Regions from separate parts of the Brevibacillus parabrevis genome, predicted to be linked through region 1. Evidence: riboswitches for the same ligand, from Rfam matches in the RefSeq annotation. Region 1 holds a riboswitch; each other region holds the start of a gene.
The links. Region 1 has a riboswitch for cobalamin ahead of IRJ17_RS07965 (ABC transporter substrate-binding protein). Riboswitches for the same ligand answer to the same signal wherever they lie in the genome.
Positions count from the first base shown of each region.

Region 2: it holds a riboswitch for cobalamin, as region 1 does, so the genes downstream of both, IRJ17_RS22560 (ABC transporter substrate-binding protein) here and IRJ17_RS07965 (ABC transporter substrate-binding protein) in region 1, are expected to answer to the same signal.
Region 3: it holds a riboswitch for cobalamin, as region 1 does, so the genes downstream of both, IRJ17_RS05225 (hypothetical protein) here and IRJ17_RS07965 (ABC transporter substrate-binding protein) in region 1, are expected to answer to the same signal.

Region 1 covers NZ_CP064090.1:1,664,800-1,672,949, forward strand. The annotation lists gene pdxR (MocR-like pyridoxine biosynthesis transcription factor PdxR) at 1-499, opposite strand, end outside; gene IRJ17_RS07945 (NAD(P)H-dependent oxidoreductase) at 741-839, shown strand; gene IRJ17_RS07950 (NAD(P)H-dependent oxidoreductase) at 918-1,580, opposite strand; gene IRJ17_RS07955 (alpha/beta fold hydrolase) at 1,620-2,414, opposite strand; gene IRJ17_RS07960 (winged helix-turn-helix transcriptional regulator) at 2,524-2,892, shown strand; cobalamin riboswitch at 3,047-3,244, shown strand; gene IRJ17_RS07965 (ABC transporter substrate-binding protein) at 3,395-4,561, shown strand; gene IRJ17_RS07970 (FecCD family ABC transporter permease) at 4,590-5,645, shown strand; gene IRJ17_RS07975 (ABC transporter ATP-binding protein) at 5,665-6,432, shown strand; gene IRJ17_RS07980 (class I SAM-dependent methyltransferase) at 6,447-7,298, shown strand; gene IRJ17_RS07985 (suppressor of fused domain protein) at 7,459-8,150, opposite strand, start outside.
Region 2 covers NZ_CP064090.1:4,906,398-4,914,547, reverse strand. The annotation lists gene IRJ17_RS22580 (ABC transporter substrate-binding protein) at 1-1,605, shown strand, start outside; gene IRJ17_RS22575 (ABC transporter permease) at 1,709-2,719, shown strand; gene IRJ17_RS22570 (ABC transporter permease) at 2,738-3,631, shown strand; gene IRJ17_RS22565 (M24 family metallopeptidase) at 3,817-4,908, shown strand; cobalamin riboswitch at 4,926-5,135, shown strand; gene IRJ17_RS22560 (ABC transporter substrate-binding protein) at 5,435-6,472, shown strand; gene IRJ17_RS22555 (FecCD family ABC transporter permease) at 6,520-7,557, shown strand; gene IRJ17_RS22550 (heme ABC transporter ATP-binding protein) at 7,554-8,150, shown strand, end outside.
Region 3 covers NZ_CP064090.1:1,050,140-1,058,289, reverse strand. The annotation lists gene IRJ17_RS05235 (bifunctional 2-methylcitrate dehydratase/aconitate hydratase) at 1-844, opposite strand, end outside; gene mmgD (citrate synthase) at 884-1,993, opposite strand; gene IRJ17_RS05225 (hypothetical protein) at 1,983-2,228, opposite strand; cobalamin riboswitch at 2,382-2,580, opposite strand; gene IRJ17_RS05220 (YhgE/Pip domain-containing protein) at 2,705-5,380, opposite strand; gene IRJ17_RS05215 (FecCD family ABC transporter permease) at 5,623-6,537, opposite strand; gene IRJ17_RS05210 (FecCD family ABC transporter permease) at 6,636-7,640, opposite strand; gene IRJ17_RS05205 (ABC transporter substrate-binding protein) at 7,798-8,150, opposite strand, start outside.

The sequences.
Region 1 (8,150 bases):
AGGAAACGAGTTCTTCGCGCAGTGGCGTGAAGCCTTGGGGATTGTCGTAGCCTAAATATTCCGTAAAGGGGTTTTCTTTCATCAAGGTGCTGATTTCCTGACCCGGAGACAATTGCGCGGATAGCTCCCCGCTGGCAAAGTCGATCATGCCGTCTTTTTGCAGGGCCTCGCGAATGCGGCGCAAGTAAAACAAATTCGGGAGAAACTGCCCGCCCTCCACGTACCGATGCCAGTTTGGGGTGTGTTTGGGGGTCGCTTCCCATTTGTTTTTGCAGACGCGCGTGCCGCTGCCTGTCCTGCTTTCGATGATGCCGAGTGCACGCAGCTCTTCGTAAGCCAAAATGACGGTGCTTCGATTGACCCCCAACTGCTCTGCCAGCTTTCTTTCAGAGGGGAGCAAGCTTCCAGGAGGATATTCTCCATAAGAAATCCTGCGCTCGATCTCATCGGCGATTTGGTGATAGAGTGTTTGCGTGCTGGACCGATCAGGTTTCCACATGATAATCACAACCTTGGACATATTCGTTAACAATGATATTGACAAGAAACAAACTTATCATACCACGTGAATGGAAGCAGCTTCGGCCGAAAGAATACCAATCTATTGAACATGGATGGGTGAATGGCTGAGCAATTGGATGGTTTGCTTTTGAGAAAAATGTGGTATTCGGTGATCAATCACCGAGCAGTTTATTTCCGCTGACGGCTATATTATTGTTGCCCCGATGTGGAATTACGGCGTGCCGCCGATGTTGAAGGTGTATATTGATGCGGTGTGCATCGCCAGAAAAGCATTTCGCATGACGGAAAACGGCGCGGATGGCGTCATTTCCGTCTAGAAACAACTATAATGGAAAAAGGGCCGCCCCGAACATCCATTCTTGTTCGGGGCGGCAATAGTGGCAGTAGCGATGTCGTTACTCGACGTAGCGAATGAGGTGTTCGCGCGGCTGTCTTGTTTTCGGGCGCGGCTCGCTTTTGCGGTAGCCAAAGGCAACCATGCAGGCTACGCCAAAGCGTTCCTTGTCCAGCAGTCCTTCAGCTTGCAGGAGTTCCTCTGCCTGTTTTTTGTCGAAGCCTTCGATCGGGCAGGAATCGATGCCGATCATGGCGGCTGAGGTCATCATGTTGCCAAGGGCGATGTACGTTTGTCTGGCTGCCCATTCGAACATGACGCGCTCGTCTGCAAACAGCTCAAAATCTTGCTTCAAAAATTTGTCGTACATGGCGCTTTTCGCGGTGATGACGTTTTCCGGCAAAAGCTGCACGTTTTTCATCTGGTTCACTACGTAGTCGGAATCAGCCGCCATCTCTTGCTTGGTACGCGCCAGGATGATGACAAAATGACTCGCTGTAGCCAGTTGCTTTTGCGCCCCCCAGGAAACGACAGACAGCTTGTCGCGCAGAGCGCGGTTTTGCACGACGAGAAAGTTCCAAGGCTCAAAACCGAATGAGCTGGGAGAAAGGCGAGCCGTTTCCATAATGAAAGCGAAGTCTTCTTGTGCAATCGTTTTGTCTGCGGCAAATTCTTTAGTGGCGTGTCTAGTTTCGTATGCTTGCAAAATCTGTTCTTTTTGGATCATGTTATCCTCCAGATAAGGTAAGTTATTTTGGGGAAGTCATCGGGTAGAACGGACAAAGGACAGGACGGTTTCGATCAGCTCTGCCTCCTGCTCCCACAGTACCAGGTGTCCCGAAGCGATCTCGTGGTAGCGCGCGTCAGGCAGGAGAGCGGCCATTTCCCTTGTCTGCTCCACAGGCACCATGCGATCGTAAGTCAAGCCGATGGCCAGTGCTGGGGCAGTGACTTTGCCAAGCAAAGGCCGCAGGTTGATGCGAGTGTCAAGTTCAGCCTGTTTGCCAGTACCTTCGGCAAGTGTCGCAGCCAAATTGGCGGTAAACTCATGCAACTGCTCCAGTGTTTGAAACGAGCTGTAAAACGCCGGGCTGAAGCCAGTGTGGATGGCGAATTGGGCGAACAGCTCCCGATCCTGGCGGAACAGCTTTTGCCACAGATCGAACTGATAGGCGACAGCGAGATCGCTTTCTACCCAGCCCGCGATCGCTGTCACCGATTGGACTCGCTCCGGGTATTTGGCGGCGATGGCAGCTGCAACGACAGCGCCGAGCGAGTAGCCTACGACATGAAAGTGCGTAAAGCCTTCCTGCATAACTGCCTGCACATTTTGCTCGACCAGATCGTCCAGCTCCAGCCGCTCGCGGTCGTCTTGCGTTTTGCCCGAGCCGCTGTAATTGGGGGTGATGACGGTAAAGTCAGGTGCCAGCGCCTTGCCGAGATTGCCCCACGTGCCTTCGTAACTGCCTCCTGTACCGTGGATCAACAGCACGGCAGGTCCGCTTCCTTCTACTGCATATGCGACGTTTATGGGACCAACCTGAACGAATTTTTCCATGAGGGCCTCCTTGAAATCGTGTTTTACAAAAGTGATCTTACCGAATACACTGTAAAAAAGTAAGTACGCACTTTTTCGTTGAATACTTACCAAAAGGGAAGTGAGAACCATGGGGAACCAACAGGTGATTTATCAAATAAACGGCAAACAGTTTCAGTGTCCGATCGAGCTGTCTGTTTCCATTCTTGCAGGAAGATGGAAAACGACGATTATTTGCCAACTGATGAACGGGAAAAAGCGGTACGGTGAGCTGAAGAAAAACATCATGGGCGTGAATCACAAAATGCTCGCGGAACAGCTGCGGGAGCTGGAAGAGGCGGGGATTGTGCTGCGGCATGTGTACCCGGTCGTTCCGCCAAAGGTGGAGTACGAGCTGACAGAGCGGGGAGAAGCACTGCGTCCCGTGATTGAATACTTGATCAAATGGGGAGAGCAGTTTGGCACGCCTGTGGCGGATGAAGTGGAGCCGACTGCCTAAAACTGCTGAAAGCACCGGGCCATAATCGCATACGACAACCATACGACCACCTGAGAACGGCGGATTTTTTTCGGGCGAAGGCAAAAGAGGGAAGGAAGCGGCCGATTTGTTTTTACGGTCCCCCCTCCCTATGAAAATAATGGTATAATCAGCCAAGAATAGCATGCAGCTAGGTGCCTTTGCGAGAGCAAGGGGTAACAGGGAATCGGGTGAAAATCCCGAGCGGTCCCGCCACTGTAATTGGTGAGTTCTCTTTCCAACATGTCACTCGGTATGGAGCATAACCATCGGGGAAGACGAAAGAGCGCGATGAGCCAAAAGCCAGGAGACCTACCTAGTTTGTCACACCCGTAATCCTTCGCGGAAAAGGTGAGGTGTAGGAAGAAGCTGCGACAGCTTGTGTCTATTTATTCATGATGTCGACTGATTACTTCTACACGTTTGCCTCGTCCGGCGGGACGGGGCTTTTCTATTGATCACAAAAAGATAGGGAGTGGAAACGATGCTGCAAAAGAACCGGAAAAGCTGGATCGGCAAAGTATGGCTGTTTGGCCTGCTCACGATTTTTTTGGTCGTGACTGGCTGCTCTGCTGCTTCACCGTCATCGTCAACGCCTGCGGAACAGAAAACTGAACAGGCGGTGCCGCAGGAAAAGCAGGAGCTTGCTTTTCAAGATTCCGCAGGGACTGCGATCACGGTAAAGCTGCCAGTAGAGCGGGTGGTCGTGCTCAATCGCAACACGGCAGAAGCGATCAAGCTGCTGGGAGCCGAGCAGTACGTGCTGGCTACAGGCGACACGACGGTCAAAAATAACCCGTACCTCGGATTTGACAGCAAGCCGGATGTGGGGGAAACGAAGCAGATCAATCTGGAGCAAATCATCAGCTTGAAGCCGCAAATCGTCTTCGCCTATACGAATCGCCCCGACAAGACGCTGGAGGAAAAGCTGGAGCCAGCCGGAATCAAAGTCGTGCGAATGAACAACTATTTGCCGGAACAGATGGATGAGGAGCTGAAGCTGCTCGGCAAAATTTTTGATAAATCGGACAAGGCAGACGAATTTCTCGCCTGGAAGCATTCGATTGAAAAGCTGTTAGCGGACCGGGTGGCGGGCATCAAGGAGGAAGACAAAAAACAGGTGCTTGCCTTGTCAGCCGGATTTCTCAATACGAACGGGGGCTACCGGATTTTCCCCAGCCAGTCGTTAGACGGGAAGCCAGGAGTAGGGGAAGGCTACGCGACGATTCTGGCTGGCGGGAAAGACGCTGCCGACTTGCAATGGAATCCGGCGGAGGCGTCGACTACGATCATGGTCGACGAGGAATATGTGCTCAAGCGCAACCCGGAGGTCATTACCCTGCACGGCACCTGGCTGGGTGGCTACAATGTGAAGGATACGAAGCCGTTTGAAGAAGCGCTGCGCCATATTATGAGCACGACATCTGTTTCGCGGCTCAAGGCGGGGCAAAGCAAAGACATTTACTTTTTCTACACCAACTTTGTCGGATCGGACAAGCGGTATATCGGCAATCTCCAACTAGCCAAATATTTGTACCCGGATAAATTCCAGGATATCGATCCCGAGCAGTATGCCAAAGAGTATTTTGAAAAATGGTTAGGCGTGCCATACCAAGGCATTTGGCACTATTCGTTCAAAGATGTTCAATGACAGCCAAGGACAACCGCTGAGCAAGCCAGTGCAGCGACCGATCCAGGCCATCTATCACGGGAGCGTGAAAAGCAAGCTGCTCATTTTGACAAGCCTTTTCCTCCTGCTGGTGCTGCTGACGCTTTACGCAGTCAGTCAAGGGGCTGTAGAAGTTGCGTTGCCTGAGCTTTTGGCTATTTTGTCCGGACGCGCTTCCGATGAGATGACCGCCTACATCGTATACGAGATTCGGCTGCCGCGCATGGTCATGTCGATCATTACAGGAGTTTCGCTGGCATGTGCCGGTGCGATTATGCAGGCGATTTTGCGCAATCCGCTGGCAGACCCTTTTACGCTCGGCGTATCGAGCGGAGCGGCTTTTGGAGCAGCATTGGCGATCGTGGCCGGGACGAGTGTGTTTGGCATCAACCTCGTTTCGAGTGGACAGTGGATGATCGCTCTTAATGCCTTTGTGTTTGGCTGTCTCGCTGTGGGCGCGGTCTACGGCATCGCCAAGCTCAAAAACAGCTCGACGACCGTACTGCTTTTGGCGGGGGTGGCCATTGGGCAACTGTTTTCGGCGGGCGTTTCCGGTTTGAAGTTTTTTTCCAACAACGAAGCGTTGAAAGACTTGGTTGTCTGGCTCATGGGAGGATTTTGGGGAGCGAAATGGCAAGTGCTGCACATTTTGCTGCCGCTCGTGATCATCTCGCTTGTCCTTTTGCTGAAATACGCCTGGGACCTGAACTCGCTATGCGCTGGCGAAGATGTAGCGCGAACGCTCGGCGTCAATGTCAAACAAGTCCGCTGGGTGTGCCTTTTGCTCGTTACCTTGATGGCCTCCGTCACGATTGCCTTCACAGGGATTATCGGGTTCATCGGGCTGGTGGCACCGCATATCAGCAGAATCATCATCGGGACGGATTATCGATTTTTACTGCCGTGCTCTTGCCTGATGGGCGCTTTGCTGCTGCTCTTGTCAGATACGGCAGCCCGCATGGTATTATCTCCGATCGAGATTCCGGTAGGCATCATCACCGCGTTGTTTGGCGCCCCGTTTTTCGTCTATTTGCTGTTGAAAAAGCGCAAGGACTACTGGGCATAAGGAGGACGGTCGGGTGTACATGCAGGTCAAGGATTTATCGATCAAGTACGGAACGAAGATGATTCTGAAGCAAATTCAGATGAACTTGCAAAAAGGCGAGGTCGCAAGCATCATCGGGCCAAACGGTGCCGGGAAAACAACCTTGCTCAAAAGCATGGCGTCGATTATCCCGGTGGAACGAGCGCGGATCTGGATCAAAGACAGAGACATTCGCTCCTATTCGGCTAACGAGTTGGCGAAAACGCTGGGGTACGTGCCGCAGCACACGGCTTTCGGCTATCCGTTAACGGTGTTGGAGACGGTGCTTCTGGGCAGGAAACCGTACATGCAGTGGAACGTGACCGCTCACGATCTGGAAGTAGCGGGAGCAATCATGGAGCGGCTGCAACTTGCGGAAATGGCGCAGCGTTATATGGACGAGCTGAGCGGAGGCGAGCGGCAAAAGGTACTGATTGCGCGAGCGCTTGCCCAAGAGCCGGAAATACTGCTGCTGGATGAGCCGACGTCCGCTCTCGATATTCGCCATCAACTGGAGGTGCTGGAGCTGGTTCGGCAGCTTGCCCTCCAGCAGCAAGTGCTGGTCGTGTTGATCATGCACGATCTGGAGCTGGCGGCCAGATATTCAGATCGCGTGTTTTTGCTGCAGCAAGGGCAAATTTATGCTTCCGGGCGGCCGGAGGAAGTGTTTACCTCTGCGAATATGGAGCAGGTGTACGGAGTAAAAGTCGAGATCGGGCAGGGCAGCAGCGGTCTGAAGTTGACGGCCACGCTGCCAGAGTCGCGATAAGCAAGGGGGAGAACATGTACTACGGAGTAAGGCTAGGGATGAAGTCCAGGGAAGCCTGGATGGAAGGGATGAAAAATTGGGAAGGCAAGCTGCCCGAGCGCATGACTGACGACCAGCTGGAAGAAAGCTTTTGGGATCAATTTTTGCAGCGCAAAACGGCGGAAGCGGAGCCGGATGACTATGTGCGGGAGATTGGCAGGGAGCTGCTTTCCTTTATTCAGGAAGACGATGAAGTGCTGGAGATTGGGCCGGGATGGGGAAATTACACGTTTGCGGCGGCGAGCAAAGCGCGGTCGCTCACTTGCGTAGACAGTTCCGCGAGTGTGCTGGGCTATCTGGAGCAGGGGGCGCGTGCGAAAGGGCTATCCAACATGAGCTTTGTCCATGCCAAGTGGGAAGAGTACGAGCCGCCCGTCCATGATGTCGTGTTTGGTGTGAACTGCTATTATCGGATGCAGGCGATTGATCAGGCGATGGTCAATATGAACAATTCGGCCAGGCGGTTGGCGGTGATCGGGATGACTAGCGGGCCGGAAAAGCCGCACTACTGGGATATTCATCAGCAGCTCGGGTACAAAATCAAGTTTTCGCGCAGAGACTATATTCATCTGACCAATTTGCTGTATGAGCTGGGCATTGACGTGAACTGCAACATTCTTCCTTTGCAAAAAACGTACGTGTACGAGTCGGAGGAGCAGTTTGTCAGCCAAAATTTGAGCGCGATTATGGAGCCGTCCTATGATCGGGAGAAAGCGGAGGCGATTTTGCGCCAATATTTGGTCTGGGTAGATGGCAAGCCTGCGTATGTGCATCAGTTTAAAGCGGCGTTGTTGTATTGGAAGCCGGAGAGAAGGATTAGTTTGTAAAGATGGTGTTGATCGTAGCTGTAGCGGAGGGAGGAAACAGGAGAAACACACAAGCAAAACAAGCACGAAAAAGCTTCGCGCACAAAATGCAGCGAAGCTTTTTATCATGCTAGGCAACTCTTTTCGGCATGGCGAATCCGAACTTTTTCTACGCATTCACTCAACGCATCCACTTTTCCATCCCATTGAAAATCCATTCCGCTTCCGTCCCAACAGCCAGACGGATCAATGCTTCCGACCCGTTTTCCTCCGCGAAGCGTTGTTCGGCACTCGTGATGGGAATCATCCAGAGCAGGTTGACCGGATCGCCGTAAACCGTCGGGAAGGCCAGCGCCGGGGCGCTTTGGGGCTTGGCGAGCAGCATGGATGTGAAGCGGCCGTCTACCTCGCTGATCTCCTGACAAGGGATGGTGTGCCCTTGGGCGAGAAAAGTCATGTACGACCAGGGCAGCGTTGTTTGCCCGCTGATGTAGGCCAAAAGTTGCTTTTCATTTTCGGCCAGCCATTTGGTTTCGCAGGCAAAAGCCAGCTCGAAGCGGCGCAGTTGTTCCGGTGATTCGGTATATAGCTCGACCTTTGGCTGCGGCACGATGGAGACGCCCAAGGTGACGGCGTAGGTGATTTCGCCCTTTTCCACCGTGACCAATGCTTTCGGCGGCCAGTGACCGCCGTCGATGCCGTAATAGTTTTTGACCGGGCCAAGCGTTGCCGTGATCGCGTCGAGATACTGATGCTGCAAGTCTGGCCAAGGATTTTCGTCCCAGCTCGCCCAAAATTGCCGGGCAGCTTCGATTCGCGCAAACAAAGCGTTTGTGTCTGGTGTGCCGAGCGGAAAGCAGAAAGGAGATTCTG
Region 2 (8,150 bases), 2.8 Mb from region 1:
GCTGGATGCAGCGGTTCTCAAACGACACAAGCGCCGGCAGAACAGCCAAAGACAGAAACTCCGGCAGCGACTCCAGCACCTGAGCCAGCCAAATCGGGGCCTAAGCAATTGATCGTAGGCCGCGGCGGCGATACAGTCGGTCTCGACCCGATCGCTCAAACCGATGGCGAATCGTTCAAGGTGACGGAAAACGTGTTCGATACACTGGTAGGTTACGCCGAAGAAAGCACAGAAGTTGTTCCTTCTCTGGCGGAAAAGTGGGAAATTTCTCCGGACGGCTTGACGTACACTTTCCATTTGCGCAGTGGAGTCAAATTCCATGACGGCACCGATTTTAATGCAGAAGCCGTAAAATGGAACTTCGAGCGCTGGAGCGACAAGAGCCATCCGCAACATAACAAAGAAGGCTTCGAATACTACAACGACATGTTCGGCGGCTACAAAGGCGACGAAAACCATGTCATCAAGTCTGTAGAAGCGGTAGATGCGCAAACGGTGAAGTTCACCCTGAACCGCCCGCTCGCGCCATTCATTCAAAACCTGGGCATGTCCTGCTTCGCGATTGCCTCGCCAAAAGCGGTACAGGATATGGGACCTGAGAAATTCAACGAAAATCCGGTAGGAACCGGGCCGTTCAAGTTCGTAGAGTGGAAGCGCAATGACACCATTACGCTGGAGAAAAACCCTGACTACTGGAACGCTGGTTTCCCTAAACTCGACAAACTCGTGTTCAAGGTTATCCCTGAAAACACGGCTCGCTTGACAGCACTGACCTCTGGCGAAATCGACATGATGGACGGTGTGAACCCGGATGACGCGCAAACGGTAAAAGACAACAAGGATCTGCAACTGATCCTGCGTCCATCCATGAACATCGGCTTCGTCGGTTTCAACGTGGAGAAAAAGCCACTCGACAATCCAAAAGTTCGTGAAGCACTCGCATACGCGATCAACAAGCCAGCTATCATCGAAGCATTCTTTGCAGGACTTGGCCAACCGGCTGTGAACCCAATGCCACCATCGATCTGGGGCCACAACGGCAACATCAAGGATCGTGAATTTAGCATTGACAAAGCGAAGCAGCTTTTGACCGAAGCAGGCTTCCCGAACGGCTTCAAAATCAAGTTCTGGGCAATGCCAGTTGCTCGTCCGTACATGCCTGATGGCGTGAAAATTGCCGAGGCAATCCAGCAAGACCTAAAAAAAATCGGAGTAGAAGCTGAAATCGTGACGATGGAATGGGCGACTTACCTGGAAAAAACAAAAGCAGGCGAGCAAGAAATGTTCATGCTCGGTTGGACCGGCGACAACGGCGACCCGGACAACTTCCTGGCGACTTTGCTGGATAAAAACAACATCGGCGGAAACAACCGTACGCGCTGGGCAAACGAAGATGCGCACAAGCTCTTGATGGCTGCTCAGTCCGCTACGACCAAGGAAGAGCGCGAGAAGCTGTACCTGCAAGTGCAAGAGCTGATCTTCAAGGACGTACCGATGGTGCCACTGGCTCACTCTACGCCAGCATTGGCTGCCAAAGCGAACATCATCAACTACAAGCCGCATCCAAAAGGCTCCGAGAGTCTGGAAAAGGTTGACTTCCAGTAAAACCGGATGGAATGTGAAAGCCAAGCAGGGTAAGAGGAGAAAACCTCTTCTTACCCTTTCTTTTTGCACCTAGCCATTATCTTTTTGTAAGGAAAGCGAGGAGATGGCATTGCTATCCTACAGCATCCGAAGAATTTTTATGCTCATCCCCGTTCTACTGGGCATGTCCATCGTCGTATTTTCCATCATCCGTGCCATCCCAGGTGATCCGGCTCTGACCATATTGGGAGAGAAAGCAAGTCCGAAAGCGATTGAAGATTTACGGGAAGTTTTAGGCTTGAACAATCCGTGGTACATTCAATACTTTGACTATTTGAAGCAAATCATCACCGGAGATTTGGGAGTTTCCCTGCATTCCGGAGCAAGCATCACGCAAGAAATCGGGCCGTATTTGGCCGCTACTACCGAGCTGACGATCGTCAGCATGCTTTTCGCTGTGATTATCGGAGTGAACGCAGGAATTTTGTCTGCGTGGAAGCAAAACTCCTGGTTTGACTACTGTGCGATGTTGATCGCCTTGATCGGTGTCTCAATGCCAATCTTTTGGCTAGGTTTGATGGAGCAATGGTTCTTTGCGCAAGAACTGAAATGGCTGCCATCCGTTGGTCGCGACAATTCGCGTAATCCTGTAGAGGCCATTACGCAGTTCTATATACTGGACACGATTATGGCTGGACAGTGGGATCAGCTGTGGGAAGTGGTCAAGCATTTGATCCTGCCCGGAGTGGCTCTCGGAACGATTCCGATGGCGATTATCGCCCGGATTACCCGATCGAGCATGCTGGAAGTGATGCGTGCGGATTACGTCAGAACAGCCCGGGCAAAAGGCTTGGCGCAGTTCTGGGTCGTGTACAAGCATGCATTGAAAAATGCAATGATTCCCGTGTTGACGGTGATTGGTCTGCAAACAGGCTTGCTCCTGGGGGGAGCGGTGCTGACCGAAACGATTTTTGGCTGGCCCGGCGTCGGCCGCTACATTTTCACAGCCATCGGAAACCGGGATTATCCGGTGATCCAGTCCGGCATCTTGGTGATCGCTACGATTTTCGTACTGATCAATCTCTTGGTCGACCTTCTGTATGCTTACATTGACCCGCGCATTAAATACCGCTAGAGGAGGGACAAAGGAGATATGGCAGAAACTCACGTACAGACTGTGACCTGGAAAGTAAAAGATGAAGAAGTAGTCTCTCCTTGGCGGGAAGCGTGGAGGGCGTTGCGCAAGAACAAGCTGGCGATGGTCGGATTGGCGATTATCCTGTTTTTCGTGGCGGTCGCTGTGTTTGCTCCGATGATCGCGCCGTATCCTTACGATGAAGGCGAGCTGGTCATGAAAAACAAGCCGCCATCGGGGGAGCACTGGTTTGGAACGGATTACAACGGGCGGGACGTGTTCAGCCGCGTCGTGTACGGGGCGCGCATTTCCTTGTGGGTAGGCACCTTTTCCGTCATCGGCTCGGTCGTCGCCGGAACGATTCTCGGCTTGCTCGCCGGATTTTACGGCAAATGGATTGACACGCTGATCTCCCGCATTTTTGATATTATGCTGGCGTTCCCAAGCATCCTGTTGGCGATTGCGATTGTCGCGATTTTGGGGCCGTCTTTGCAAAACGCGCTGTTGGCGATTGCCATTATCAACATTCCGACTTTTGGACGTCTGGTTCGCTCGCGGGTTCTCAGCTTGAAGGAAGAAGAGTTCGTCATGGCGGCGCGCGCGATCGGGATGAAAGATTCCCGGATCATTATGCAGCACATTTTGCCGAACAGCCTGGCTCCGATCATCGTGACAGGGACGATGGGGATTGCTACTGCGATCATTGAAGCGGCGGCACTCGGCTTCCTTGGACTCGGTGCGCAGCCACCGGAGCCTGAGTGGGGGAAAATGCTTTCCGATTCCCGTCAATACATTCAAAAAGCGCCGTGGACGGTTATTTTTCCCGGACTGTCGATCATGTTGACCGTACTTGGCTTCAACCTGATTGGCGACGGCTTGCGGGATGCGCTTGATCCACGGATGAAAAATTAGTTGTAGTGCGAAGGGCAGTAGGGACACAAGCGTCCAGGCTGCCCCTTTTTTCGCGTCTGCTGGCTTATTTTCTTTGGGCATATGCTGGAGGATTCATGAGAGAATTTTCCGCTTCTCTCTTCTTTTTTAGGCAGGAAAATGGTATTCTCAGGGGTAGAATATTGTCGAAAGAGAAGGTGACGCAGTTGTTCCAGGAGCGTATTTCGAAGCTGCACGATTTTTTGGCAAACCATGAGTTAGACGCGGTATTGATCACTTCTCCCAAGCATGTTTACTATTTGACCGGGTTTTTTACTGATCCGCACGAGCGTTTTATGGGGCTGATCATTCCGGCCCAAGGCGAGCCTTCGCTGATTGTGCCTGCCCTTGATCGGGAAGCGGCGGTGGCAGCATCGTTTGTTCAGACGATTCTTACACATACGGATACGGACAATCCGTACGAGATTCTCAAGCAGGCGTTGCCAGCGGGCTTGTCCAAGCTGGGCATCGAGAAAAGCCACATGACGGTAGAACGCTTCGAAGCCATGGGACAAGCCGTCGGTGCGCAGAGCTACACCGATGTGGAAGAACCGCTTCGTGAAATGCGCCTGATCAAATCGGCAGATGAAGTTGCCCGTTTGAAAAATGCGGTTCAACTGATCGAAGATACGCTTGGCGAGACGTTGAAAAAATTCAAAGTCGGTCAGACCGAAATGGAGATTGTCGCGGAACTGGAATTTCAGATGAAGCGTCTGGGAGCAGATGGCCCATCCTTTTCCACGATGGTACTGGCAGGCGAAAAATCGGCATTGCCGCATGGAACGCCAGGTTCGCGCCAGGTGCAGGAAGGCGATTTGCTGCTGTTTGACATTGGCGTAGCAGCTGATGGTTACGTTTCGGATATTACCCGCACGTTTGCCGTCGGGGAAGTCAGCGAACAACTGCGCGAAATTTACGAGACAGTGCTTGCGGCGAATGAGGCGGCGATTGCAGAGGTTCGTCCAGGCGTGACTTTTGCCCATCTCGACAAGACCGCTCGCGACTTGATTGCCGCGCGAGGCTATGGCGAATACTTCATGCACCGACTGGGACACGGTTTGGGCATGGATGTGCACGAATATCCGTCCGTACATGGTCAAAATCAGGAAACGCTTCGCCCGGGCATGGTGTTCACCATCGAGCCAGGCGTTTACGTACCGGGAGTAGGCGGCGTGCGCATTGAAGACGATGTGCTCGTAACCGAATCAGGCGTGGAAGTATTGAGCAAGTTCCCGAAACAACTGACTGTGATTGGCTAACGATCACGAAACACACAATTTCATATGAATCTGATGGTGCTGGCTGGAATTGTTTGGTTCCGCCAGCTTAATAGGGAAGTCCGGTGAAAATCCGGCGCGGTCCCGCCACTGTAAACGAGGAGTGCCTAGTACGCAGCAACCACTGTTTTTCGCGAGACGAAAAATGGGAAGGGAACTAGGCATGTTGATTCGTGAGCCAGGAGACCTGCCATGAGATCATTTGCAATCGACCCACGAGGATGGGACAGATGTAGAAGCAATCTTTAGAAAAGGCGCTCCACAAACGCTGGCTCTATAGATATGTCTGCGTATGTCGAGCACCTCCCGATTGGAAAACTGGGAGGTGCTTTTTTCTATGGGTATCATCGTGGCAGCAACACGTGGAGAGGGGGAGATGCCATTTCCTGTATTGCCAAACGGAGCGGCTTTCCGTATAGTGTAGATGTAATTCGTAACAATTACGATTTGCATAGCAATTGTTTTCATCGTACAGAGAACATGAAAAGAAGAGAGGGTAACAAAACAAATGAATAAAACACCTAAGAAAAAGAAGGCCTTGCAAGGATTTTGGTTCGCGTCTGTGACTGCAATCATGCTGCTCATGTCTGCGTGTGGTTCCGCAACACCGGCAGCTCCTGAACAAGCTGCTACCAAGCCAGGCTCGGAGCAAGCTGCCCAGCCTGCCGCTGGCGAAAACAAGCCAGTGACAATCGTCAACAACGGCATCGAAATGACTTATCCGGAAGCACCAAAACGCGCTGTCACCATGAACCAGCACGTGACGGAAATTATGCTCGCTCTCGGTCTGGCTGACAAAATGGCCGGGACTGCGTATTTGGACGATCAAATTTTGCCTGAGTTGAAAGCTGACTACGACAGAGTGCCTGTGCTGTCCGACAAGTACCCGACGAAAGAAGTGCTGATGGCTGCCAACCCTGACTTTGTGTATGCAGGCTGGAAAAGCGCCTTTGGCGATAAAGGTGTAGGCTCGATGGAGGAGTTGGAGAAAGCAGGGGTCAAATCGTACCTGCAAGAGTCTTCCAACAAGCCGGGCCCGACTATTGACGACGTATTCGCTGACATTGCAAACATCGGCCGCATTTTCCGCGTGGAAGACAAGGCGAACGAACTGATTGGCAAAATGAAAGCGGAAATGGAACAAACGACAAGCAAAATCGGTACCGTGGACAAGCCGCTCAGCGTGTTTGTGTACGATAGCGGAGAAGATCAGCCGTTCACAGCTGCAAACAACTACATGACTGCCCTGATCAAGGCGGCGGGCGGCAAAAACGTGTTTGACGACATTCAAAAAGGCTGGGCAACCGTGAGCTGGGAAGAAGTCGTGAACCGCAAGCCTGACGTTATCGTTGTCGTGGATTACGGCGACAAAACGATTGATCAGAAGAAAGAGTTTTTGCTCGCCAAAAAGGAACTGGCTGACTTGCCAGCGATTCAAAACAAACGTTTGATTGTATTGCCACTGTCCGCAGCCTCCGAAGGGGTACGCGCACCGATCGCGCTGAAAATCCTCGGCGAAGGACTGTACCCGGATAAATTCAAATAAAGAACGGCTGCTTAATTAAGGAGGGAACGGCCCTGCATAAGATCAAGATGCCCTTCATCATCGTTGCCCTGCTGATCGGGTTGCTCGTCTCGATTACGTTTGCGGTAACACTCGGCTCGGTGGAAATCAAACCAGCGACAGTGTGGAAAATTGCCTTATCGAATCTTCCGCTGACCAACCAGTGGATCGAAGTGGATTGGTCAAAAGGAGAGCAGACAATTATCTGGGATATTCGGTTTCCCCGTGTCCTGTTGGGGGCAGTTGTCGGGGCTGGTCTATCTGTTGTGGGGGTTGCGATTCAGTCTCTCGTTCGCAACTCCCTGGCAGATCCGTACATATTAGGCGTTTCCTCGGGAGCATCGGCTGGAGCGACTTTGGTGATTTTGTTCGGAGCATTCAGCATGTACGGACAATTCGCCCTGTCGTTTGGCGCTTTCACAGGGGCGCTTGTCTCGATCCTGCTTATTTTTACTTTGTCGCGAATCGGCGGGCAAAACTCGACCGTGCGCTTGCTCATGGCGGGGATTGCCATTTCTGCGATTTTGTCGGCGATTACGAGTCTGATCATTTTCTCTGCGCCAAACGAACACGGCATCCGCTCGGTGTTGTTCTGGATGAGCGGCAGTCTCGCGGGCGGCAAGTGGGAGTATTTGACCATCCCGACATTGATCGTGGTCATTTGTCTGATCGTGCTGCTGGCGCAGTATCGTTCGTTGAATGCGATGCTGATGGGCGAGGAGTCTGCCGGGACGCTTGGGGTCAACACGGTGCAATTTCGCAAGCTGCTGTTGGTCATTACGGCCCTGCTCACGGGAGTGATCGTCTCGATCAGCGGAGCGATCGGATTTGTCGGTTTGATGATGCCGCATATCGTGCGGGTTATCGTCGGTTCCGATCACCGACGCGTCTTGCCCGTCAGCGCCTTGCTGGGAGCGATTTTTCTGATCTGGGCGGACGTGATTGCCCGGCTTGCTTTTGCCCCGGAGGAACTTCCCATCGGGATCATCACGGCGTTGTGCGGAGGCCCGTTCTTTATTTGGCTGATGCTGCGCAGTTCTTATTCTTTCGGAGGTAGCGGACGATGAATCTGAATGTGGAGAACATTACAGTCGGGCTGGAAAACAAAACGATTTTGCACAACGTCAGTCTGACGGTCCGCTCCGGTGAGTTCGTCGGGCTGATCGGGCCGAATGGCAGCGGGAAGTCGACTTTGCTCAAAAGCATTTATCGCGTGTTGAAGCCGTACAGCGGATTGATTTCGCTCGACGATGACAACGTGTACCAGCTGTCTGCCCGGCAAAATGCACAGCGCATGGCGGTGGTTCGTCAGGAAAGCTCGGTCGAATTTGACTTTACGGTCATGGAGATCGTCATGATGGGCCGCTCACCGCATAAGCGGCTGTTTCAAACGGATACGACAGCCGACAGCCGCATTTGCGAGGAGTCGCTGGAACGAGTGGGGATGCAGGCTTACGCCGAGCGCAGCTTTTTTTCCTTGTCCGGCGGGGAAAAGCAGCGCGTCTTGATTGCCAGGGCGCTGGTGCAGCAAGCGGAGTTTCTCGTTCTCGACGAGCCGACCAACCATCTGGATGTCCGGTATCAGCTGCAAGTCATGGATTTGGTCAAAACACTCGGAATTACCGTGTTTTCATCGCTGCACGATCTCAACATCGCCGCG
Region 3 (8,150 bases), 610 kb from region 1:
ACGATACTTTGAACAGCACGTGCTCCATCACGTAGGAGTCGAGCGGTCGAGCGAGCTTCAGTTCTTTTTTGTTGAACAAAACGTCCTGGAATCCCCAGCCTGGCGCAGACAGTGCGGACGGGTAACCCATTTCTCCTTTTAGCGCCATCAATGCCAGATGCACGCCCCGGCTGGTCGCGTCTCCCGCAGCCCATGACTTGCGCGATCCCGTATTCGGTGCGTGACGATAAGTGCGCAGGCTGGAATTGTCGATCCATGCGTTGGACAAGGCGTTAATGATCTCTTCCCGGCCCCCGCCCAGCAGCTTCGTCACGACCGCCGTCGTAGCGATTTTGACGAACAGCACGTGATCAAGCCCCACGCGGTTCAAGCTGTTTTCCAGCGCGAGCACTCCCTGGATCTCGTGCGCCTTCACCATCATTTCCAAAACATCGCGCACGACGAGCGGTTCTTTTCCTTCTGCCAGGCGCACGCGGCTCACATAGTCGGCTACAGCCAAAATGCCTCCCAGGTTGTCGGACGGATGTCCCCACTCGGCTGCCAGCCACGTATCGTTGTAGTCGAGCCAGCGAATCATGCATCCGATGTTGAACGCTCCGCGCACAGGATCAAGCACATACGCTGTGCCGGGAACACGGCTGCCGTTCGGAACGACTGTGCCCGGGACGATAGGCCCCAAAAGCTTCGTGCACTCGGGATAGGACAAGGCCAAAATGCCGCATCCGAGCGTGTCCAACAGTACGTAGCGCGCGGTCTGGAACGCCTCCTCGCTCGTAATCTCCTTCGTCAGCACATAGTCTGCGATCTCCTCCAGCAACTGGTCTGTTTTCGTGCGATCATTCATTTTCAACAAGCGACTCATTCCTTTCTGCTTGGATTGGATTTAGGCGTGGCGTTGGCCGATGTAGTTGACCCGTGGACGGAAAAGGCGGTTGTGGCTATGCTGCTCGATGACGTGTGCGCACAGCCCCACTGTTCTTGCGCTGAAAAAGATCGGTGTGTACAGCGGAATCGGAATCCCCAGCATCCAGTAAACCGGAGCGGCGTAGTAGTCCAGATTCGGGTAAATGCCCTTCTCGCGCTCCATGATTTTTTCGCCTGCCTCGCACATCTGGTACAGCAAGTCGTCGCCTTTTGCATCACACAATTGCTTCAGGGCGTCCTTCATCATCAGTGCGCGCGGGTCGATCTTTTTCATGTACACGCGGTGCCCGAAGCCCATGATCCGCGCCTTGTTGGCCAGCTTGGACTCCAGCAAAGCTTCAAACTCCTTGACCGAGCCTGCCTCAAGCAGCATGTGCATCACCGCTTCGTTCGCGCCGCCGTGCAAGTTCCCTTTCAAGGAAGCGACCGCCCCGGTCAACGCCCCGTACAAATCCGACATCGTCGAGGCAATGACGCGTGCCGTAAACGTCGAATTAGGCATCTCATGCTCGCTGTACAAAACAAGCGAACGGTCGAAGATGGCTTCTTCAAAGTCGGACGGGATTTTGCCCGTGATCATGTACAGGAAATTCGCACTGTACGACAGCTCCGGCAGCGGCGCGATCAGCGCTTCCTTTTGAATCACGCGGTAGCTGTTGGCGACGATGTTCGGCACTTTGCCCAGCAGCTTGTAAGCCCGCTCCTTGTTGGCTTGCGCCGTGCAGTTGTCCAGTTGGCTGTCGTATCCGGCAAGCGCAGAAAGCCCGGTGCGCAAGCCGTCCATCGGATGCATTTTTTCCGGCAGCAGCTTGAGCATGTCGAATACTTGGTTCGGTATGTCGTACTCGGCTTTCAGCTTTTCTTCCACTTCGCGCTTTTGCTGTTCGTTCGGCAACGATTCTTCCAGCAAAAGATGGACGATATCCAAGTAACGATGCGCTTTGGACAGCTCGATCAAATCGTATCCTTTGATGACGATTTCCCCTTGCTTCGTATCCAAAAAGGAAATGCTCGTTTCCGCAGCGACTACACCTTCCAGACCTGGAAAAAACTTTTCTTCAGCTCCCATTCTCTTCATCCTCCGCCCCGATTAAGTTGACCTTTAGACGTTGATAAGCCTTGTCGAGATTGTGCAAAAGCTTTTCTTGATCTGCCTGATTTTCTGCTCGCCTGATGACCTCTGCTTTTAATTTCGCGTAATGCGCTTTGATCGCGCTCGGGTTCTCTATCGTCAAGTTGTTCATAATGCACGCCTGAAAATCGTTGGTGAAATACTCCACCGTTCCAAACAAAAAATCACTCATCCGTCACGTACCCTCCTGAAAATCCGCACAAAAAAACAACTTCCGCAGAAGTTGTTAAGAGGCGAATGAATACCGAAACAAGCATGCTGATTGTGAAAATCAAAAACACGCCTATCCATCTCGCACTTAACACCCCCTATCCTCGTAGGTATTGATGTTGCGCTCAAACAGGCAGGTCTCCTGGCTTATGATCATCGCTTTTCGAACCTTCCCATTTTCGGCTGGCGAAAACAGTGGTATCTTCGAATCGCTCCCAATTACAGTTGCGGGACAGCGTCGGATTCGAACCGAACTTCCCTTTTAAGCAGATAAAAATGTTGAATTTATCTGCACCTGTTTGTACACGTATGAAGTTTGCTCTCAATATATCAGTTATTTTGAAAATTAACAATTCTTTTCTTTGCTAAATATTGGATATTGCAGCCATAGAAAAAGCCAGCCCATCTACTGACAGGCTGGCATCATGGCCGAGCGGATTACCCGATGATCTTCGTTTTCTTCGCGTTTTCCATCGATTTTTGAATCAGCCCGCTCAGCGGTCGTTTCAAAGCCAACGCAATGAACAGACTGATGCCGATGAAGCCGCACAGCATGAGAATATCCCGAATCGCCGTCTCCCAGAGGATGCCCCCGACCCCTTCACGCAACAAACTGATCGCGTAGGTGAACGGCATAAACGGATTGAGTGCCTGGAAAAAAGGCGCCGTCATACTGATCGGGAACGTGCCCCCGGAGCTGGAAAACTGGAAGACCATGAAAATGATCGCGATACCCTTGCCGACATTGCCGAATACCGACAACAGCGTATACGTGATCGTCACGAACACCATACTGACGAGCATCGCGAAAAGGACAAACGGAACTTTGTCCGCCACATACGCTTCCAAAATGTAAAAGTCACCGAGCGTAATACACAGTGCCTGGAACAGCCCGATTGTCACGAATGTGCCCAGACGGCCAAGGTACAGCTGGTACGGCTTGTAGCGTCCGTCCGGGTTCTCCGGGTCTGGTTTGAGCAAAGAAATCAGCAAGGTCGCTCCTACCCATAGCGACAATACTCCGTAAAAAGGCGACATCGCCGAACCGTAGTTCGGAATCGGATATTTGCGGTTTTCCTTGATCTGCACCGGACTTGCCAAAAACTCGCTCTCTCGCTTGATATCCCCGCGCAGCAGCTTGGCGAGATCGGCAAAGTGATTGTTCGCCTCGACCTCTCTCAGCTTGTCCGCCGCTTGCGCAATCGCACTCTCCAGCTTGGGCAGATCATCGCGCACCAGCTCGGCTACCCGGTGGACGCCGTTCTCCACCTCAGGCAGCTTGTTGCGGACAAAGTCAGCCAGCTTGGTCAGCTCCGCCTCGGCTTGCGGCAAATCGTTTTGGATGAAGCCAGCCGCCTGGTCGAGCTTTTGCTTGATTTCTGGCAAATGCTGCTTGAGGAACGGCGCTGCCGTGTGGATCGCTTTGGCAAACGCTTCGGACTTGCTTTGCAACGTTTGCGCCAGTTCATTGACCCGCGCCTGAATCTGCGGCAGCTCCTGCTCGATTCGTTTCAGCTCGGCCAGCCCCAGCTCCAGTCCGGCTTTTGTCTCTTTCAAAATCGCCTCGATATCCGGCAGCCTGTCTTTTGCTTTTTGCAGCAGTTCGGCGGAATCGCCCACGACTGTTTTCAGCTTTTCAATGCCCTCGGCGATTTTCGGAACGATTTCGCTATCGTAGCGCGCCAGGATGTCTCCCAGCTCCGCACTCGTGTTTTTCGCCAACTGATTCAGACTCTCGATCAAGTCTCTTGCGGGCTTTTTCCCGTCTGCCAACGCTTTCGCTATCGTATCGAGAATCTCGATTTGCCGATGCATTTTCTCTTCCAGCTTATGGAGCCGCTCGGAAAAAGGCGTCAGCGGCTGCCCCGGAATGTAGCGGTTCAGCTTGTCGACCAGCGCAGAGGTGTGCTCTGCGATACGCGCAGCTTTGCCTAGCTTGTCAGACACAGCCTGCACTTCGGCAGCTGTAGGCAATCGTTCGGGATTGATTTGCAGCAGCCTGTCTGTCAGTTGCACAAGCGCATCGGACGCCTGCTGAGCCAAAATGAGATTTTGCTTGATGAGCGGAGCGATTGTTTCAAAAGCGCCGTCATGCGCCGTGAAAAATTGATTGAGCCGATCGGCAAAATCGACTCCCTTGTCAGCCAATTCTCCGATGCGCGGCAAGGCATTTTGTGCCGCCGAAACAATCTCAATTGCCTGACTGGCCTTTTGCGTGGCCGTAGTCACCGCATTGGTCACTTTGCCGAAGTTTTGGTCCAGCTCGACGATGCGCCCGACCGCCTGATCGATCATCGGCAGCTTTTCTTCCATCGCGATGACGGCGGAAGCAGCGTCGTTGATGCGCGGCCAGTTTTGCTGAATCTTCAAAAGAGCATCGGCCGCCTGGTTAATCTCGGGGATGCGCTTCTCCACTTCCGGGATGATTTGCGCTTTTTCATGAATGTCCGGCAGCTTTTTTTCGATCTCCAACACTTTCTGACCTGCCGCATGAATCTCCGGGAGCTTGCTTTCCAGTTCGAAAATGCCGCTCTCGATCTTGCGAATGGTCGGCAGCTGCTCCTCCAGCTTCACGCCAATCTCCGTCAGCTTGGTCAAAAGCGCTTCGCTGACCGCTTCCGTGAAGCTCTCGTTGATCTGCTTGGCAATCGCCGATACACCTGAAGAGGTGATTTTCGGAGCCACGGCATTCACTTTTTCGTTGACGGTATAAATGACTTCGGGCCTGTCCAGCCGACCATTGACGATTCCGGTAATCTTTGCGGAAAAGTCGGCGGGAATCAGGATGCTGGCGTAATAATCGCCGCGATCCACGCCGCGTTCGGCTTCTTCCTTCGTCACGAACGTCCAGCCTAGCTTTTCATTGTGCTGCAAGCTTTTTAGCAGCTCTTCCCCGATATTGATCTCTTTGTCCATCACTGTCGCGCCCTTGTCTTCGCTCGTCACCGCAACCTTTACCCCTTGGGTATTGGCGTACGGGTCCCAGACTGACTTGATGTTCACCCAGTCGTACAGGCAAGGAAGCAGGATGATCGCGATGATCAGGAAAATCCCCGTCGGTACTTTGAAAATATTGATCCAGTCCGTCTTGTAAATCTGCCATATAGAGCGCATGTGTGTACCACCTGATTAATTAGGAATGAAGGGCGTCAAACACTTACATGACAGTCTACCATAAAAGGAAATTAGCGGGAAGGAAGCTGCCAATAGTAGCATTGGCCCCTGTCCGTCATTTTATGATTTTGCGGGCTGTGCCTTTTGGCGATCAGGCAGCGGCGCATAGAGCGAAAAAACCGCCTGTTTTGCTAGTTTCGCAAGACAGACGGCTCCTCTTGGGTTATTTTTGCCTGCATGTGCTATGTTCGCTTCTTTTCCACCCGCACCAGGTACAAAAAGTAGGGCACACCGATCAGCGCTGTCAAAATTCCCGCGGGAATCTCGACTGGCGGATTCACTCCCCGCCCGATCGCGTCTGCGATGAGCAAAATCAGCGCCCCGATGATCGCCGCTCCCGGCAACAACATCCGGTGCTGGTTGCCAAACAGCTTGCGCGCTATTTGCGGAGCGAGCAGCCCGATAAAACCGATGGAGCCAATCGCAGCGACGCAAGCGCCTGCCAATGCGACTGCGAGCAGCAACAATCCGTAGCGGGACTGGCTGACCCTAAGGCCAAGCCCCGTAGAGCTGTGCTCGTCCAGGCTGATAATATCCAGTTGCCGATGCAAGGCGAAAGCGGCAGGAATCAGGACACAAAGCCAGGGCAGCAAGCCGTATATTTCATCCCAGCCTTTTCCCCACAAGCTTCCCGCCAGCCATACGAGCGAATCGTTGGCTTGCATCGGGTATTTCACCAGAACAAATTCCGTCAATGCCTGGCAGACCGCCCCTACCCCCAGACCGACGAGCGCAAATGTACTCGGCTGCACCCCGCTCTTTCTGGCAAACGCGATCAGGGCAAGCGCAACGGCCAACGCCCCCAGAAAGGCGAACAGCGGAAGCACGAGCGGAGATGCATGGGGGAAAAATAAAATAATCGCTACGGCGAACAAGCCCGCTCCTTTTGTTACTCCGATCACATCCGGGGAAGCAAGCGGGTTGCGAATCATCCCTTGCAAAATCACTCCGGAAATCGCGAAGCCCGCTCCCGCCAAAATCGCCAGAATCGCCCTTGGCAAGCGGTAGTTTTCTACAATGAAGGACAGCGAGGACGACTCTCCGGTCCAAATCGCCACGATCAGGCCGGGAGCAACGTAAACAGAACCGACACTCATGCCGAGAAACGCCGCCACAATCGTCACCGCTGCCAGGGCAAACAGAGCGATGGCTTTACGCGAACTCCGTTTGCTGCTCGCTGCTGTTGTATCCACCTTCACACCAGCTCCCTCCCTTTTTTTCGCGCCAAGTAAAGAAAAAAGGGCGTGCCGAGCAAAGCGGTCACAATCCCGACCGGCGACTCAAACGGGAACGAAATCAAGCGGGCGACAACATCCGAGTACGTCACCAAAACAGCCCCGCCCCAGGCAGAGGCAAAAATGACCGCGCGATAATCCGTGCCGACCAGCTTTCTGGCAATGTGCGGGATCATCAGCCCGATAAACCCGACAGCCCCCGCGACAGCTACTGACGCTCCGCCCAGTATTACAATAGCTGCACAAGCCAATAGCCGCACGACCCCTATTTTTTGCCCCAAGCCCATCGCTACTTCCTCGCCGAGCCGAAAGACCGACAATGACCCGGCCAAGCCCGCTGCAAGCGCCAGCCCAAGCACAGACCAGGGCAAAATCATTCGGACATCCGCCCAAGTCGCTCCGCTGATCGAGCCGGACAGCCAAAACATGACGTCGGAAATGTGCTCATTGTAAATGATCAATCCTTTTGTAATGGAGGTCAGCAGCAGATGTACCGCCATCCCGACCAGCGCAATCTTCAAGTTGGTCATTCCTCTGGAAGAGGCAAACCCCAGTACAGTAAAGCCCCCGAGGATCGCTCCGGCAAAAGCGAAGTAAATCAAGTTTGCCGAACCGATGCTAGGCAAAAAAAGGATCGCCAGGACGACGACAAGCGACGCTCCGGCATTGACGCCAAAAACTTGCGGCGAAGCGAGCGGATTGCGGGTAATGGCTTGCATCAACGCTCCGGCTACGGCGAGATTCGCTCCGATCAACGCTCCCAGAACGGCTCGCGGCAGGCGAATCGTTTGAAAAATGAGCAGCTCCTTGGACGGTTCCGCCAAGCTCCACTGCTTGAGGACGGTCTGAAGCGGAATCGCGGCTACACCCGTAAACAGGCTGAGCCATAATCCGATAGCGAGCAGCACTGTCAGGCAAATACACGTCTGAACGAGGGAACGTTTATTCGTTCGTCTCATGGTCATCAAGCTAGTAAGCACCTCCTGCGCACGCGATCCATGGAAGGCTTGGCAGCGCCATTGCGAAGCTCTGGCAGCCTCATGCGTTCTCATCAGAACCAAACAGAAAAAGACCAGATCGCAATCCGGCCCCTTTCCTTTCCATGTGTCGTGCGCGCTTCCTTTACTTCTTCTTGCTGTACAAAATCTCGCTGGCCTCTGTGACGATTTTTTCCGCCGATTTCAAGCCGCGGTAACGCGTCCACAGATCGCGGTTCACTTGGTACACTTCTTTGTTTTTCACGGCGGTGATGTTGTTCCACAGCGGGTTTTGCTTCCATTCCGAGAGCAGCGTATCGTCAGCTTCCACGAGGAAAATGACGTCCGGGTCCCACTGCACCATTTGCTCCAAGCTGATTTTCACGGTCGGTTCTGCTGCATCTTGGATGGTGTTTTTGATCCCGACCATTTCCAGCAATTCACCGTCAAACGATTTCGCTCCGTGTGCCGAAAGCGAGTCTGCGCGGAACACGCCGA